DNA from 2 places in the Mesorhizobium sp. Cs1299R1N1 genome. Region 2 is predicted to be linked to the other one. Evidence: predicted binding sites of a transcription regulator. Region 2 holds the regulator's gene; the other holds the start of a gene.

Region 1 (7,148 bases), on a different contig from region 2:
AGTGCGAGGTTCGAGATGCCAGGTTTCAGCTCGGGCCCCGATACGATCAGCGAGACCACCTCCCCCGCCGATTTGCCGAAGAAGGGCGAGCGTGTGTCAAAGACGAAGTTCGCCCAGCCGAGGAAGCGCTTGCGCACCTTGACGCGGTCGACGGTGACGCGCACCTCGCCGACAAAGCCCATCTTGGCCACCACCTCGTCGTCATGCGCGGTGATCCAGTCCGGCACCGGACCCGTGATCACCGGCTTGCCGCTGGTCAGTGCCACCGGCACCGTCTGGCCATGAGCGACAATCGTCGCGTAGGTCTTGTCGAAGGTGACGGATTTGGCCTGGCCGTCGATCCGCACGGTGAAGGACCCGTCGGCATTCTTGATTACCCAATCCGGATTGGGATTGTCGCCCAGTGCCGAGAAACGCGGATATTTGGGCGTGATCTCCGGGTGGTCGAGACGGAATTCCGGTTGCAGATCGTAGCTGATCCATTGTGTCAGGAAGAGCGGGAGGCGCTCCCAGTGCGATTCCCGCAATACCTGCGGCAGGCTGAAGAACCACAAGGCATAGACCAGATAGAGGAGGGTGCCGGTAAACAGGAGCAGCGGACCGAAGCGCTTGTATGCCGGGCGCCGGAACACCTGCGGGTGGCGCGCCTCGATCGACAGCATTTCCTCGGCGGTCATGGTCGCCATGATCTACGAACCCATCATAAAGGCTTGTTCGCCGACCAGCTTGCGACGAAGCCAGGCGGAAAACTGGTCGATGATGAAGATGGTCGTGAACAGCAGCAGCACCAGCGCCAGCGTCTTGGCGCCGAAGCCGCGCGAGATGGACAGCTTCAGTTCCTCGCCGATGCCGCCGCCGCCGACGGCGCCGATGATGGTGGAGGCCCGCACGTTGATCTCGACCCGGAGCAGCGTATAGGACACGAAATTGGGCAACACCTGCGGCAGGTCGGCGAAGCGCACCCGCTCGAACCAGTTGGCGCCGACCGCCGTCAGGCCTTCCTCGGCACGCATGTCGATGTTCTCGTTGATCTCGTAGAACAGCTTGCCGAGTGCGCCGATCGAATGCAGGCCGATGGCGATGATGGCGGCGATCGGACCGGTCGAGACGATTGCCGCGAAGAGGCCGGCGATGACGATTTCCGGAAAGGCGCGCAGCAATTCCATGAAGCGCTTGACCACCAGCCTCAGTGCCGGATGAGGCGTCAGGTTGCGCGCCGCGATGAAGGAAAAAGGCACTGCGAAGATGAAGCCGATGAAGGTTGAAACCAGCGCCACGTTCACCGTGGTCAGCATCAGTTCGAAATATTCGGGGACGTAGAAACCGCCCCACACATAGACGCGGCCAAGCGGGAAGTTGAATTCCTGGGTGCCGGTATCATGCGGCGAGGCGATGTCGAACAGCGCCCGCCAGACGTCGTTCCAGTCCTTGGGGACCAGCCAGCTCAGGAAATCCAGAATGTGCGGCAGCCGGTCGAAGAAGTGCCCGGCATTGGCTTCGTCGGCGAACCACATGCTGGAGAGCATCGCGGCAAGCAGCAGTCCGACGCCGAGCACGGTATAGAGCCGGCGCAGCGACGTCTGGCGTCGCCAGGCATCGGCCGTCTGGTGGGTGGCGCCGGAGGGGGCTGTCACGGAAAGGGTCATGATCGGAGATGCAAAAAGGGCGGTACCTGAGATACCGCCCCTTTGCAATTTCGCCGTTAGCCGCCGATGGCTGCCTTACGGGCTTCGACGATGACGCTGTAGAAGTCCGGCTTCACCGGAACATAGCCGGTGAAATCGCCGCCTTCGACGCCTTCGAAGCAAGCCTTGTCCTTCTTGGGCAGGTCGGTAAAGAAGGCGGTCAGCTTGGCGGTCATGTCGTCGCCGATCGCGGTGCGCACGACGAGCGGACCGTTCGGGATCAGGCCCGAACGCCAGACTTCGACGAAATCGTTGGGGTCGACGGCGCCCTTGGCGACTTCCTTGTGGAAGGTGCCGGAGGTGTAGCCGTTCTTGAAGTCGCCTATACCCGAGGAATCGTCGACCGCGACATCGACCTTGCCGTCACGCACGGCCAGAACGTTGTTTTCGTGGCCGCCATTGAACTGGGTCGAAGCGAAGAAGGTTTCGTTCGAGGCGCCGGTGGTCTTCGGAATCTGGGTCAGCGGGATCAGGTAGCCGGAGGTCGAATCCGGGTCGGCATAGCCGAGCTTCTTGCCCTTGGCCGACTTGATGTCGGTGATCCCCGAGGTCTTCAGCGCCAGGCCGACGGAATAATAGCCGGTGGCGCCGTCGGTCTGCTGGGTGGTGAGGATCGGGGTGACCGCCTTCGGGTCCTTGATGTAGACGCTGGCATAGCCGGAAGCGCCGAGTTCGGCGAAGTCGAGCGTGCCGCCGAGCAGGCCCTGGATGACGCCGTCATAGTCGGCGGCCGGGAACAGCGAAACCTTCTCGAAGCCGAACTCGGCCTTCAGGTGGTCGGCCAGGCACTGGTAGTTACGCAGCCGGTCGGTTTCGTTTTCGCCGCCGAGGATGCCGACGCGAAATTCCTTCATATCGGCGGCGTGGGCCATGCTGGTGGCCATGGCGAGCACCGAAACGGCACCGAAAACCATCTTCCTGAACATTTGCTATCTCTCCTGTAGGTTCCGGCCCCGCGCCGGCAGCGTTCTTGATCTTGACAAGTGCCCTTGACGCGGGCGGACGATCCAGGCTGCTCGCTATGCCCGTAGTGGGCTCAGTATCCCGGGAATGCGGGTTCGAGCGGTCCGGCGGATGCGGCGATCTTCTGCTTGAAGGCAACGCTGGTGGAGGTGATGACCTCCGATATCTCACCACCGTTGCTGTCGGCGCCATAGACTAGACGCACCGCTTCGCGGTTGAGCTCTTCGGGCGGCCCGTCGAAGACGACCTTGCCGGCGGCCATGCCGATGATGCGGTTGCAATAGGTGCGGGCGGTATCGAGCGTGTGCAGGTTGGTGACGACGGTGATGCCTTCGCGCAAATTGATGTCCTGCAGCGAATCCATCACCACCTTGGCGTTGAGCGGGTCGAGCGAGGCGATCGGCTCGTCGGCGAGGATCACCTTGGGCTGCTGCATCAGGGCACGGGCAATCGCGACGCGCTGCTGCTGACCGCCCGACAGGGTGCCGGCGGGTTGAAGTGCCGTACGGGCGATGTCGAGCCGCTCGAGCGCGGCGACCGCCTCGGCGCATTCGGCGCGCGAGAACATGCCGAGAAGGTTGGACAGGGTCGAACGGTGATTCAATTTGCCAAGCAGCACGTTGGTGAGCACATCGAGGCGCGGCACCAGGTTGAACTGCTGGAAGATCATGGCGCAGTCGCGCTGCCAACGCCGCAGCGGCGACCCGCGTAGGCGGGAGACCTCGGCGCCGTCAAAAAAAATCGACCCCTGGCTGGGGTCGACAAGACGGTTGATCATGCGAAGAAGCGTCGACTTGCCTGCACCCGAACGACCGATGACGCCGACCATCTGCCCCTGCGGGATCGAGATGTTGACGTCGCTGACGGCGGTGTTCTTGCCAAATCGTCGGCTGACACCGCGAATTTCGAGCGTGGCAGAGCTTGCTGACATGGGCTGGTTCCAGTCCGGTCCATATTGATCGTCAGGCACTCGCCTAACGCAGCCACATGAACCTGCCATGTCGCCAGCATGTCAGTTTTGTTACGCTCCACAGATACGACGGCCGGCGTCCTGCCGGCGATCAGCCGAGCACCAGCAATTCCTCGAAATGCTCCATGTCGCGGAATGCGCAGAAGGCGGGGGCCTTGATCTCGATCAATGGGGCCTCCCGGCCGAAAAGCGCCAGGCTCTCATCAAATAGCGCCTGCCATGCGGCGGCCCTGTCGTCAGCAAGACGCTGGATCTGATAAGCGAAGGTGATGTGAAAGACGTATTTGTCGTGATCGGGGTGCCGGTAGCCGAACGGCACGGCCAGCGCATCGCGCCATGCACGCATGATGCGCACATCCTCGTCGGTCGCGCCGGCAACGGTGAGCCCGGTCGGCACGATCTCGAGCACCTTGATGTTGAACGGACCGGCGCCCTGGAAACCCCTCAGGCGCTCCAGATAGAGGCGGGTCATGGCGTCGATGCCGGTGTCGAGCGGCACGTCCCGTGGCCAGTAAGGCAACCGGCGGCGATATTCGATGATGCCCTGGAAGAGTGTCATGTGCAGGCTGGAGACAGGCGTGAAGGCAAGGCGGTCGGCGTCCGGCATCGCCATCATCCGATCGCGCACAGCGAGCACCACGGCTTCGGATGGCGAGCCGCTGACCAGATGGCTGACGACGGTGTTGCCGGGCTCGAGGAGAAAGTTGCCTGACGCGTCGTAGCGCGTGCCGAGATGCGCCGGCGGCGTCGGATTGGAGCCGGCAAAGAATACGGCGAGCGAGGGTCTGACGGTGTCGAGCATGGCGATCTCCTTGGAACACCCGCGTCCTGCCCCGGTGATGTGTCAAGGATATGAAACAGTGTCGCTCATGACGTCGATGTGAGGGCTATGTCTCCTTGCCTGCAACAATTGCGAACGGAAAACCGGTTCCCACTTTTTCTGGAACTGCTCTATCCCTCGTATTTCTCCAGGAACGCCTCGGCCGAGAGCTCGCGGAAGTCGTCGAGCGAGGCACGCAGCCTGGCATGGTCCCAGTCCCACCAGGCAAGCGCCTGGTAGCGCTCGGCGGTGCGACGGTCGAAGCGCTCGCGGATCGGTTTGGCCGGCACGCCGGCGACGATGGTGTAGGGCGCGACGTCCTTCGAGACGACCGCGCCAGCGCCGACCGCAGCACCATCGCCAACGGTGACGCCGGGCAGGACGGTCGAGCCGTGGCCGAGCCAGGTGTCGTGGCCGATGGTGACGCGTTTGGCGCGACGCTCAGCGAAGAAGTCGCTCTCGTGCTCGGCGTCGTCCCAATAGTCGGAGGCACGGTAGGTGAAATGGTGCAGCGTCGGCCGCCATGTCGGGTGGTTGGTGGCGTTGAGGCGCACGCTGGCCGCGATGTTGGCAAACTTGCCGATCGTCGCGCACCAGACTGCGCAGTCCTGCATCATGTAGGAATAGTCGCCGAGTTCGCTTTCCGAGACCCGGCTGCGGTCGGCGATCTCGGTCCAGCGGCCGAGCGTCGAGTTGTGCACCTCCGCTGTTGGATGGATCAGCGGCGTTTCCGACAATTTCCTGGTCATGCGGCGAGTTTTCCCGGAGCGAAGGCGGTGACGTCGATGACGCGGTCGGCCACCGCCTCGCGCACTTCGTGGTCATGGAAGATGCCAAGCAAGGCGACGCCTGCCGCCTTCTTGGCGGCGATGAGTTCGATCACCACGTCGCGGTTCGTTGCGTCGAGCGATGCGGTCGGCTCGTCGAGCAGCAGGATCGGATGTTCGGTGATGAAACCGCGCGCGATGTTGACGCGCTGCTGCTCGCCGCCCGAGAAGGTTGCCGGCGGCAGCATCCATAGTTTTTCCGGCAGGTTGAGCTGGGCCAGCAAGGAGCGTGCCCTGGCCCGGGCTGCCTCGCGCTCCTCGCCGCGTTCAACCAGTGGTTCGGCGACGACATCGAGGGCCGAGACGCGCGGCACGGTGCGCAGGAATTGGCTGACATAGCCGATCGTTTGCCGGCGCACGGCAAGCACGGTGCGTGGGCTGGCATGGGCGAGATCGATCAACCCATCCTCGTGCGTGACGATGATCTGGCCTTCGTCGACGGCGTAGTTGCCGTAGAGCATCTTCAGGATCGAGCTTTTGCCGGCACCGGACGGACCGCCGAGCACGGTGCATTCTCCGGCCTTGATCGAGAACGAGACCCCCGCGACGACGGGCAATTTGATGCCGTCGCGCAGATGCATGGTGAAGCTTTTGGCGACGTCGGAGACAACGAGAGGGGTCGGCATCAGAAGGTTCTCCAATCGTCAATCGTCGGCGGGCGTACAGGCGCCATCATCACACCTGCAAAATCGAGGAAACGAGCAATTGCGTGTACGGCGCGCGCGGGTCGTCGAGAACGCGGTCGGTAAGGCCGCTTTCGACGACGCGGCCGTCCTTCATCACCATCATGCGCTGTGACAGAAGCCGCGCCACGGCAAGGTCGTGGGTGACGACGATCGCGGCAAGGCCAAGGTCGGTGACCAGGCCGCGCAACAGGTCGAGCAGGCGCGCCTGCACGGAAACGTCGAGGCCGCCGGTCGGCTCGTCCATGAACACCAGCCGTGGTCCGGTGACGAGATTGCGGGCGATTTGCAGGCGTTGGCGCATGCCGCCGGAAAAGGCGCGCGGTTCGTCGTCGATACGGTCTTCCTCGATCTCGACGCGCGACAGCCAGTCGACGGCCGTGGCGCGGATCTTGCCGTAGTGACGGTCGCCGACCGCCATCAGACGCTCGCCGACATTGGCGCCGGCCGAGACCGTCATGCGCAGGCCATCGGCCGGGTTCTGGTGGACAAAGCCCCAGTCGGTGCGCATCAGGAAGCGGCGCTCGGCCTCGCTCATGCGGTAGAGCTCGCGAAACTGGCCGTCGCGCATGCGGTAGCTGGCGGTGCCGGAGGAGGGCAGCAGCCGCGTCGACAGGCAGTTGAGCAGCGTCGTCTTGCCGGAACCGGATTCACCGACGACAGCCAGGACTTCGCCCGGCCACAGGTCGAAGGTGACGTTGTCGCAGCCGACTCGCGAGCCGTAGAACTTGGAGAGCGCCGAGACGCGCAGCAGCGGTTCGTCGATCATTGCGCCGGCTCCATGTTTCCTGGGGCAAGATGGGTTTCGGGAGCAAGGTGGCCGCGATGGCCCTCTTCACGCCGCTTCTCGCAGTAATCGGTGTCCGAGCAGACGAACATATGGCCGCCATGGTCGTCGAGGATGACCTCGTCGAGATAGACATTCTCGGCCGCGCACAGCGCGCAGGGTTGGTCGAAAGTCTGCACCTCGAACGGATGATCCTCGAAGTCGAGGCTCACCACATCGGTGAAGGGCGGCACGGCGTAGATGCGCTTTTCGCGGCCGGCGCCGAACAGCTGCAGGGCCGGCGAGCGGTGCATCTTGGGATTGTCGAATTTCGGCGTCGGCGAAGGGTCCATCACATAGCGGCCCTCGACCTTGACCGGATAGGCATAGGTGGTGGCGATGCGACCGTGCTTGGCGATGTCCTCATAGAGCTT
Region 2 (7,148 bases):
TGCTTTTCCCGGTGCCGGCGACGCGTTACCGGGCTGACATGAAACTGTCATGCGACTGTTATAATCCAAGGCTATTGGCCTCAGCGGGCGCCGGAAAGAAGTGGCGCCGAGAGACCATCTTCCGAACAGGAGCAGGCCACATGAGACATTTCATCCGCTCGGCGGCCGTTGCGATTGCAATGGCTGCGGCGTCCACCCTCACCCTTTCCGCAGCAATGGCAGCTGATCTTTCCGGCGCCGGCTCGACCTTCATCTATCCGGTGTTCGCCAAATGGGCCGACACCTACAAGAAGGACACCGGCATCGGCCTCAACTACCAGTCGATCGGCTCCGGCGGCGGCATCAAGCAGGTCATCGCCAAGACCGTGACCTTCGGCGCCACCGACAAGCCGATGTCCGACGCAGACCTCGAAAAGAACGGCCTCGTGCAGTTCCCGATGGTGATGGGCGGCATCGTGCCGATCGTCAACCTCACGGGCATCAAGCCGGGCGAACTGGTCCTCGACGGCAAGACGCTGGCCCAGATCTATCTCGGCGCCATCACCACCTGGGACGACGCCGCGATCAAGGCGCTGAACCCCTCGCTCACCCTGCCGTCGACCGCGATCGCGGTCGTGCATCGCTCGGACGGTTCGGGCACGACCTTCAACTTCACCGACTACCTGGTGAAACTGTCGCCCGACTGGAAGGACAAGGTTGGTTCGGACACGGCCGTCGAATGGCCGACCGGCGTCGGCGCCAAGGGCAGCGAAGGCGTTGCCAACACCGTCAAGCAGACCGACGGCGGCATCGGCTACGTCGAATATGCCTATGCCAAGCAGAACAAGCTGTCCTACTCCAAGATGGTGAATGCAGCCGGCAAGGTTGTCGAGCCGTCGCTCGAATCCTTCGGCGCCGCCGCTTCGAATGCCGACTTCAAGGGCGCGAAGAACTTCAACGTCATCATCACCAACGAGCCCGGCGACGCCACCTGGCCGATCGCCGCCTCGACCTGGGTGCTGATCCACAAGGCTCCGGACGATGCCGCTGCCACCGGCGAAGCGCTGAAGTTCTTTGCCTGGGCCTATAAGGACGGCAAGGAAACCGCCAAGGCGCTCGACTACGTGTCGATCCCCGACAGCGTCGTCGACCTGATCAAGGCTTCGTGGAAGGCCGACATCCAGGCCGGTGGCAAGCCGGTCTTCGCTGGCGAGTAACATCACCCTAAGGAGCGCCGCTTCACGCGGCGCTCCTTTTTCTCAACACAAAGAGCCGAGCTTGACATGAGTGCTGTCCAGGAAGCCTTGCCAGCCATTAAGGGCTCGCGCGACGTCATCGTCAGACGCTTCGCGTTAACAGATTCGATCTTCCATGGGCTGACCCGCGCCGCCGCCATTCTCGTGCTGGTGCTGCTTGGCGGCGTCGCCATCTCGTTGTTTGCCGGTTCCTGGCAGGCACTGTCGACCTTCGGCTTCTCGTTTCTGACCAGCGAGAGCTGGAACCCGGTGACGGAGAAATTCGGCGCCCTGGCGCCTATCTATGGCACCATTGTCACATCGGCCATCGCCATCCTGATCGCCGTGCCGCTCGGCATCGGCATTGCCATTTTTCTCACCGAGCTTTGCCCGCGCCCGCTTCGGCGCCCAATCGGCATGGCGGTGGAACTGCTGGCCGGCATTCCTTCGATCATCTACGGCATCTGGGGCCTGTTCGTCCTGGCGCCGTTCCTGCAGACGACTGTGCAACCCTTCATCATCAGTGTTTTCCATGGCATTCCCGGCCTTGGCAGCCTGTTTGCCGGTCCGCCCTACGGCATCGGCCTGCTGACCTCGTCGCTGATCCTCGCCATCATGGTGCTGCCCTTCATCACCTCGATCACCAAGGACGTGTTCGACACGGTGCCGCCGGTGCTGAAGGAGTCCGCCTACGGCATTGGCTGCACGACCTGGGAAGTGACACGTCGCGTCGTCATCCCTTACACCCGCATCGGCATCATGGGCGGCGTCATGCTTGGCCTTGGCCGCGCGCTCGGCGAAACCATGGCGGTGACCTTCGTGATCGGTAATGCGCACCGCATCTCGACCTCGCTGTTCGCGCCGGCAACGACAATCTCCGCGACCATCGCCAATGAATTCACCGAAGCCGTCGGCGACCTCTACACGTCCTCGCTGGTGGCGCTCGGCTTGATCCTGTTCGTCATCACCTTCCTCATCCTTGCCATCGCACGTTACATGCTGATGCGCATCGACGCCCGCACCGGAGCCTGACCGATGTCGACAGCCTCGTCGCTTCACAGCCGCCGCAAGACCAGAAACTCGGTGATGATGACGCTGTGCGTCGCCGCCGCGGGCATCGGGCTTGCCTGGCTGGCACTGATCCTCGGCGCTCTGGTCTACAAAGGCGCAGCCGGGCTCTCCCTTGATGTGTTCACGCAGATGACGCCGCCCCCCGGCGATGCCGGCGGCCTGCTGAACGCTATCTATGGCAGCGTGGTGATGACCGTCATCGCCGTTATCGTCGGCACGCCAATCGGTGTTCTGGCCGGCACCTATATGGCCGAATATGGCCGCTTCTCGAAACTCACCACCGTGGTGCGCTTCATCAACGACATCCTGCTGTCGGCGCCGTCGATCATCATCGGCCTGTTCGTCTACGAATTGATGGTGCGGCCGATGGGGCATTTCTCGGCGATCGCCGGCGCCGTCGCGCTGGCCATCCTGGTCATCCCCGTGGTCGTGCGCACTACCGAGGACATGCTCAACCTGGTGCCGAACGCCTTGCGCGAAGCCGGAACCGCGATCGGCGCGCCGCGCTGGGTGGTCATCAAATCAGTGGCTTACCGTGCAGCACTTTCCGGCATCGTCACCGGCATATTGCTGTCGATCGCCCGTATCTCCGGCGAGACGGCGCCGCTGCTCTTCACCGCGCTCAACAACCAGTTCTGGTCGAGCAATCTCAACGCGCCGATGGCCAGCCTGCCGGTCACCATCTTCCAGTTCGCTCTCAGCCCCTATGAGGAATGGCAGCAGCTGGCCTGGACCGGCGCACTCATAATCACATTGACGGTTCTCGCGCTCAGCATCTTTGCGCGCAGCCTGACCGGACGCAGAGAGGACAAATGAGCCAGATGTTGTCTCCAGACATGACGATTGCCGCCGAGGCAGCCGCCAAGGCGAAGATCGAGGTCAAGAACCTCAATTTCTACTACGGCCAGTCGAAGGCGCTGAAGGACATCACGTTGTCGCTGCCCGAGCGCAGCGTGACGGCCTTCATCGGTCCGTCGGGTTGCGGAAAGTCGACGCTGCTGCGCGTCTTCAACCGCATCTACGAACTCTACCCCAAGCAGACCGCCGAGGGCCAGGTGCTGCTCGACGGCCAGAACGTTCTCGATCGTTCGCAGGATCTCAACCTGCTGCGGACCAAGATCGGCATGGTGTTCCAGAAGCCGACGCCGTTCCCGATGTCGATCTATGAGAACATCGCTTTCGGCGTCAGGCTCTATGAGAAGATCAGCAAGGCCGAGATGGACGGCCGTGTCGAGCAGGCGCTGAAGCGCGCCGCATTGTGGACCGAGGTCAAGGACAAGCTGAACGCCAGCGGTCTCAGCCTGTCGGGCGGCCAGCAGCAGCGTCTTTGCATCGCCCGCACCGTGGCGGTGAAGCCGGAGGTCATCCTGCTCGACGAGCCGGCCTCGGCGCTCGATCCGCTGTCGACCGCCAAGATCGAGGAACTGATCGACGAGTTGCAGGCCGACTACACGATCGTCATCGTCACCCACAATATGCAGCAGGCGGCGCGCGTGTCACGCCAGACGGCTTTCATGTATCTGGGCGAACTGGTCGAATTCGACAAGACCGAGAAGATCTTCACGTCGCCTCGCGAGAAGCGCACGCAGGACTACATCACCGGCCGCTTCGGCTGATATCACGCATACGAGGACCAGGATCATGGCCGAACATACAGTCGCAGCCTTCGACGAGGATCTCGGACAGATCAGCAGGCTGATCAGCGACATGGGCGATCTCGCCGGCACGATGGTCGGCGGCGCCACCAAGGCGCTGCTGAATTCCGATAACGCGCTGGCACAGCGGGTCGTCTCCGACGACGCCATCATGGACGCGCGCCAGCGCGAACTCGACGACCGCGCCATCACCCTGATCGCCAAGCGCCAGCCGATGGCCGACGATCTGCGTCATGTCGTCGGCTCGATCCGGATGGCAGGCGATCTCGAGCGCATCGGCGACCTTGCCAAGAACATTGCCAAGCGCGTCGGCTCCGTCGGCCTCTCCGCCACGCCGCGCGACCTGTCGCATTCGATCGACTCCATGGCGCAGCTGGTGCTGATCCAGGTGCAGGGCGTGGTCGAGGAATACGCGGCCGGCGATGCCGCCGCGCTCGCCAAGCTCAGGAATGACGACGAACGCATCGATGTCAAATACACATCGGTGTTCCGCGAACTCCTGACCTACATGATGGAGGATCCGCGCAACATCACGGCTTGCACGCATCTTTTGTTCTGCGCCAAGAATCTCGAACGCATCGGCGACCACGTGACCAACATTGCCGAGAATGCATATTATGTGCTGACCGGCACGCAACTGCCCGCCAACCGTCCGAAGCAGGACGAGACGGCGATGTCGGTGCCAGCGGCTTGACGGCAGGGATGATCAATCGATGATCGCGCCACGCATCATGGTGGTGGAGGACGAGGAGCCGCTCGGCGTGCTCCTCCGCTACAATCTGGAATCGGAAGGCTACCAGGTCGAGGTGGTGACACGCGGCGACGAAGCCGAGATCCGCCTCCAGGAGAACGTGCCCGACCTCCTGGTGCTCGACTGGATGGTGCCGGCGGTTTCCGGCATCGAACTCTGTCGGCGCCTGCGAATGCGGCCCGAGACCGAGAGGCTGCCGATCATCATGCTGACGGCGCGCGGCGAGGAGAGCGACCGCGTGCGCGGCCTCTCGACCGGCGCCGACGACTATCTGGTCAAGCCATTCTCGACGCCGGAATTCATGGCCCGGGTCAAGGCGCTGCTGCGCCGCGCCAAGCCGGAAGTGCTGTCCAGCGTGCTCAAGGTCGGCGACATCGTGCTCGACCGGGAATCGCACCGGGTCTATCGCAAGAAGAGCGAGATCCGGCTCGGACCGACCGAGTTCCGCCTGCTCGAATTCATGATGCGTCATCCCGGCCGCGTGTTCTCGCGCAGCCAGCTGCTCGACAACGTCTGGGGCGAGACGATCTATATCGATGAACGCACCGTGGACGTGCATGTCGGCCGGCTGCGCAAGGCGGTCAACAACGGCCGCATGCCGGACGTGATCCGCACCATTCGCGGCGCGGGCTACGCGATCAGGGAAGACTGAAATCAGGCTACATTCTTGCCCGGAACGCCGGGCCTCGCCAGCACGCCCGGCGCGAAAATCTCCTGGTCCACGAAGGTCAATGCGCGCATGGCGCAACCTTCGCGGATGAGCGGCAGCTCGTTCGGCTCGGTGTCGAAGGAAATCGATTCCGAATGCTGGCCGCCGGCGGTCTGGGCGATGGCCTCGCGCAAGGCCGGCTCGATCAGGTCGAAGGCGGCGGCGCTGACGCCGACCATGGCGACGGGTGCGGGATCGATCAGCGCGAACAGGCTGCCCAGCCCATAGCCCAGCGCCTCGCCGGCCTTGCGATAGGCTTCGCGCTCCGGTCCGTCTTTCTCCCTTGCCGTCGCGGCGAGTGCCCGCATCTGCGCATCGCTGACATCCGCGACCGGTTCGGCGTCCTCGCCAAGCTGCCTGGCGTTGCGCCAGATGGCGTAGTTGCCGGCATAGGCCTCGACGCAGCCGCGCCGCCCGCAGCGGCAGAGTGCGCCTCCCGGGCGATGGATCATGTGGCCGAACTCGCCTCCCGATGAATGCGTCCCGGTGAACAACTCGCCCTTCAGCACCAGGCCCATGCCGATGCCGTGCGAGAGCAGGATGGCGATGAAGTCGTCGCGGTAGCGTTCGGGGTCGCGCCAGCGCAGCGCCACCGCCATCATGTTGCAGTCGTTCTCCATGGTGGCGGGGATGCCGAACTCGGCTTCAAGTATGTCGGCGAAGGGAATGTCCGTCTGCGGCGTGATCGGCGACCACAGCATCGCACGCGCCTCGGTGTCGGTGATGCCCTGGATCGCCAGTGCGATGCGGGCAATACTACGGACGTCGAGATCGGGGTCCTCGAGGCGCCGCCGCACTATTGCCGTGCATTCGCCGATCAGCGCCTCGCGCGACATGGTCAGCGTGTCCAGCCGGCGCTGTTCCTCGGCGACCACCTGGCCGGAATAATCGATGACGGCGACGGACAGGAAATTCAGCGACAGCACCACGGTCATCACAGCCGCCGCCTCGGGGTTGAGGCCAAGGCCAACCTGCGGCCGGCCGCGTTTCAGTAAACCGGCCTCGTTCGGCTTGCCTTCGGTCAGGATACCCTCGTCGATCAGGTCGGCTGATATCGCCGATATGGTCGAGTGGCTGAGGCCGGTGGTGGCGGCGATCTCGGTGCGCGAGGGCTGACCACCCTGACGCACGGCTGCAATCACCATGGCGCGGTTGCGCCGGCGCAGATCGTCGTGGCGGATTCCGACCGACATGCTTCCCACATCCTCCCCGTCGCCGCGGTTCTTGACACCCCCCTCGAACATCTCCGGCAACGGATCGAATACTGGCAGAAGCGGCAGGAGCTGTCATTTATTTATTGCGGGACTCGAAAAAAGGTTCCCGGCACCTCAAAATCCATCAGAATCGATGTTGACAGTGTTCCGACGATGGATCAGTGTTTTTTCGAGGCTCGAAAAAATAGGGCCTTTGTGCCGGCCTTCGGGCCAGTTTGGTCGCGCCATACGCGGCGCAGGGAGGATATATCATGAAGAGATTCACAGTCGCCATCCTGGCGGGTGTCGCCATGTCGCTGACGCTGGCGTCGGTGGCGCAGGCGAAGGACAAGGTCATCGGCGTTTCGTGGTCGAATTTCCAGGAAGAGCGCTGGAAGACCGACGAGGCCGCCATGAAGAAGGCGATCGAGGCCGCGGGCGACAAGTACATTTCCGCCGATGCGCAGTCCAATCCCGGCAAGCAGCTGACCGATGTCGAAAGCCTGATTTCGCAGGGCGCCAATTCGCTGATCATCCTGGCGCAGGATGCTTCGG

Evidence for each region. Region 2 encodes PhoB, which activates phosphate uptake and scavenging genes when phosphate is short. Its sites were predicted from a motif close to TGTCATNNANCTGTCAT; they were not measured.
Region 1: the regulator PhoB is predicted to act here: its motif matches at 3,658-3,674, upstream of phnC (phosphonate ABC transporter ATP-binding protein).

What each region holds. Positions count from the first base shown of each region.
Region 1 is NZ_JAPYKR010000001.1:488,810-495,957, reverse strand. Features, by position in the region: gene phnE (phosphonate ABC transporter, permease protein PhnE) at 1-686, opposite strand, end outside; gene phnE (phosphonate ABC transporter, permease protein PhnE) at 690-1,646, opposite strand; gene phnD (phosphonate ABC transporter substrate-binding protein) at 1,703-2,611, opposite strand; gene phnC (phosphonate ABC transporter ATP-binding protein) at 2,722-3,579, opposite strand; gene O7A70_RS02370 (DUF1868 domain-containing protein) at 3,710-4,420, opposite strand; gene O7A70_RS02365 (DapH/DapD/GlmU-related protein) at 4,570-5,187, opposite strand; gene phnL (phosphonate C-P lyase system protein PhnL) at 5,184-5,891, opposite strand; gene phnK (phosphonate C-P lyase system protein PhnK) at 5,941-6,717, opposite strand; gene O7A70_RS02350 (alpha-D-ribose 1-methylphosphonate 5-phosphate C-P-lyase PhnJ) at 6,714-7,148, opposite strand, start outside.
Region 2 is NZ_JAPYKR010000014.1:104,136-111,283, forward strand. Features, by position in the region: gene pstS (phosphate ABC transporter substrate-binding protein PstS) at 141-1,196, shown strand; gene pstC (phosphate ABC transporter permease subunit PstC) at 1,263-2,246, shown strand; gene pstA (phosphate ABC transporter permease PstA) at 2,250-3,101, shown strand; gene pstB (phosphate ABC transporter ATP-binding protein PstB) at 3,098-3,901, shown strand; gene phoU (phosphate signaling complex protein PhoU) at 3,927-4,634, shown strand; gene phoB (phosphate regulon transcriptional regulator PhoB) at 4,654-5,343, shown strand; gene O7A70_RS27060 (ROK family protein) at 5,346-6,593, opposite strand; gene xylF (D-xylose ABC transporter substrate-binding protein) at 6,866-7,148, shown strand, end outside.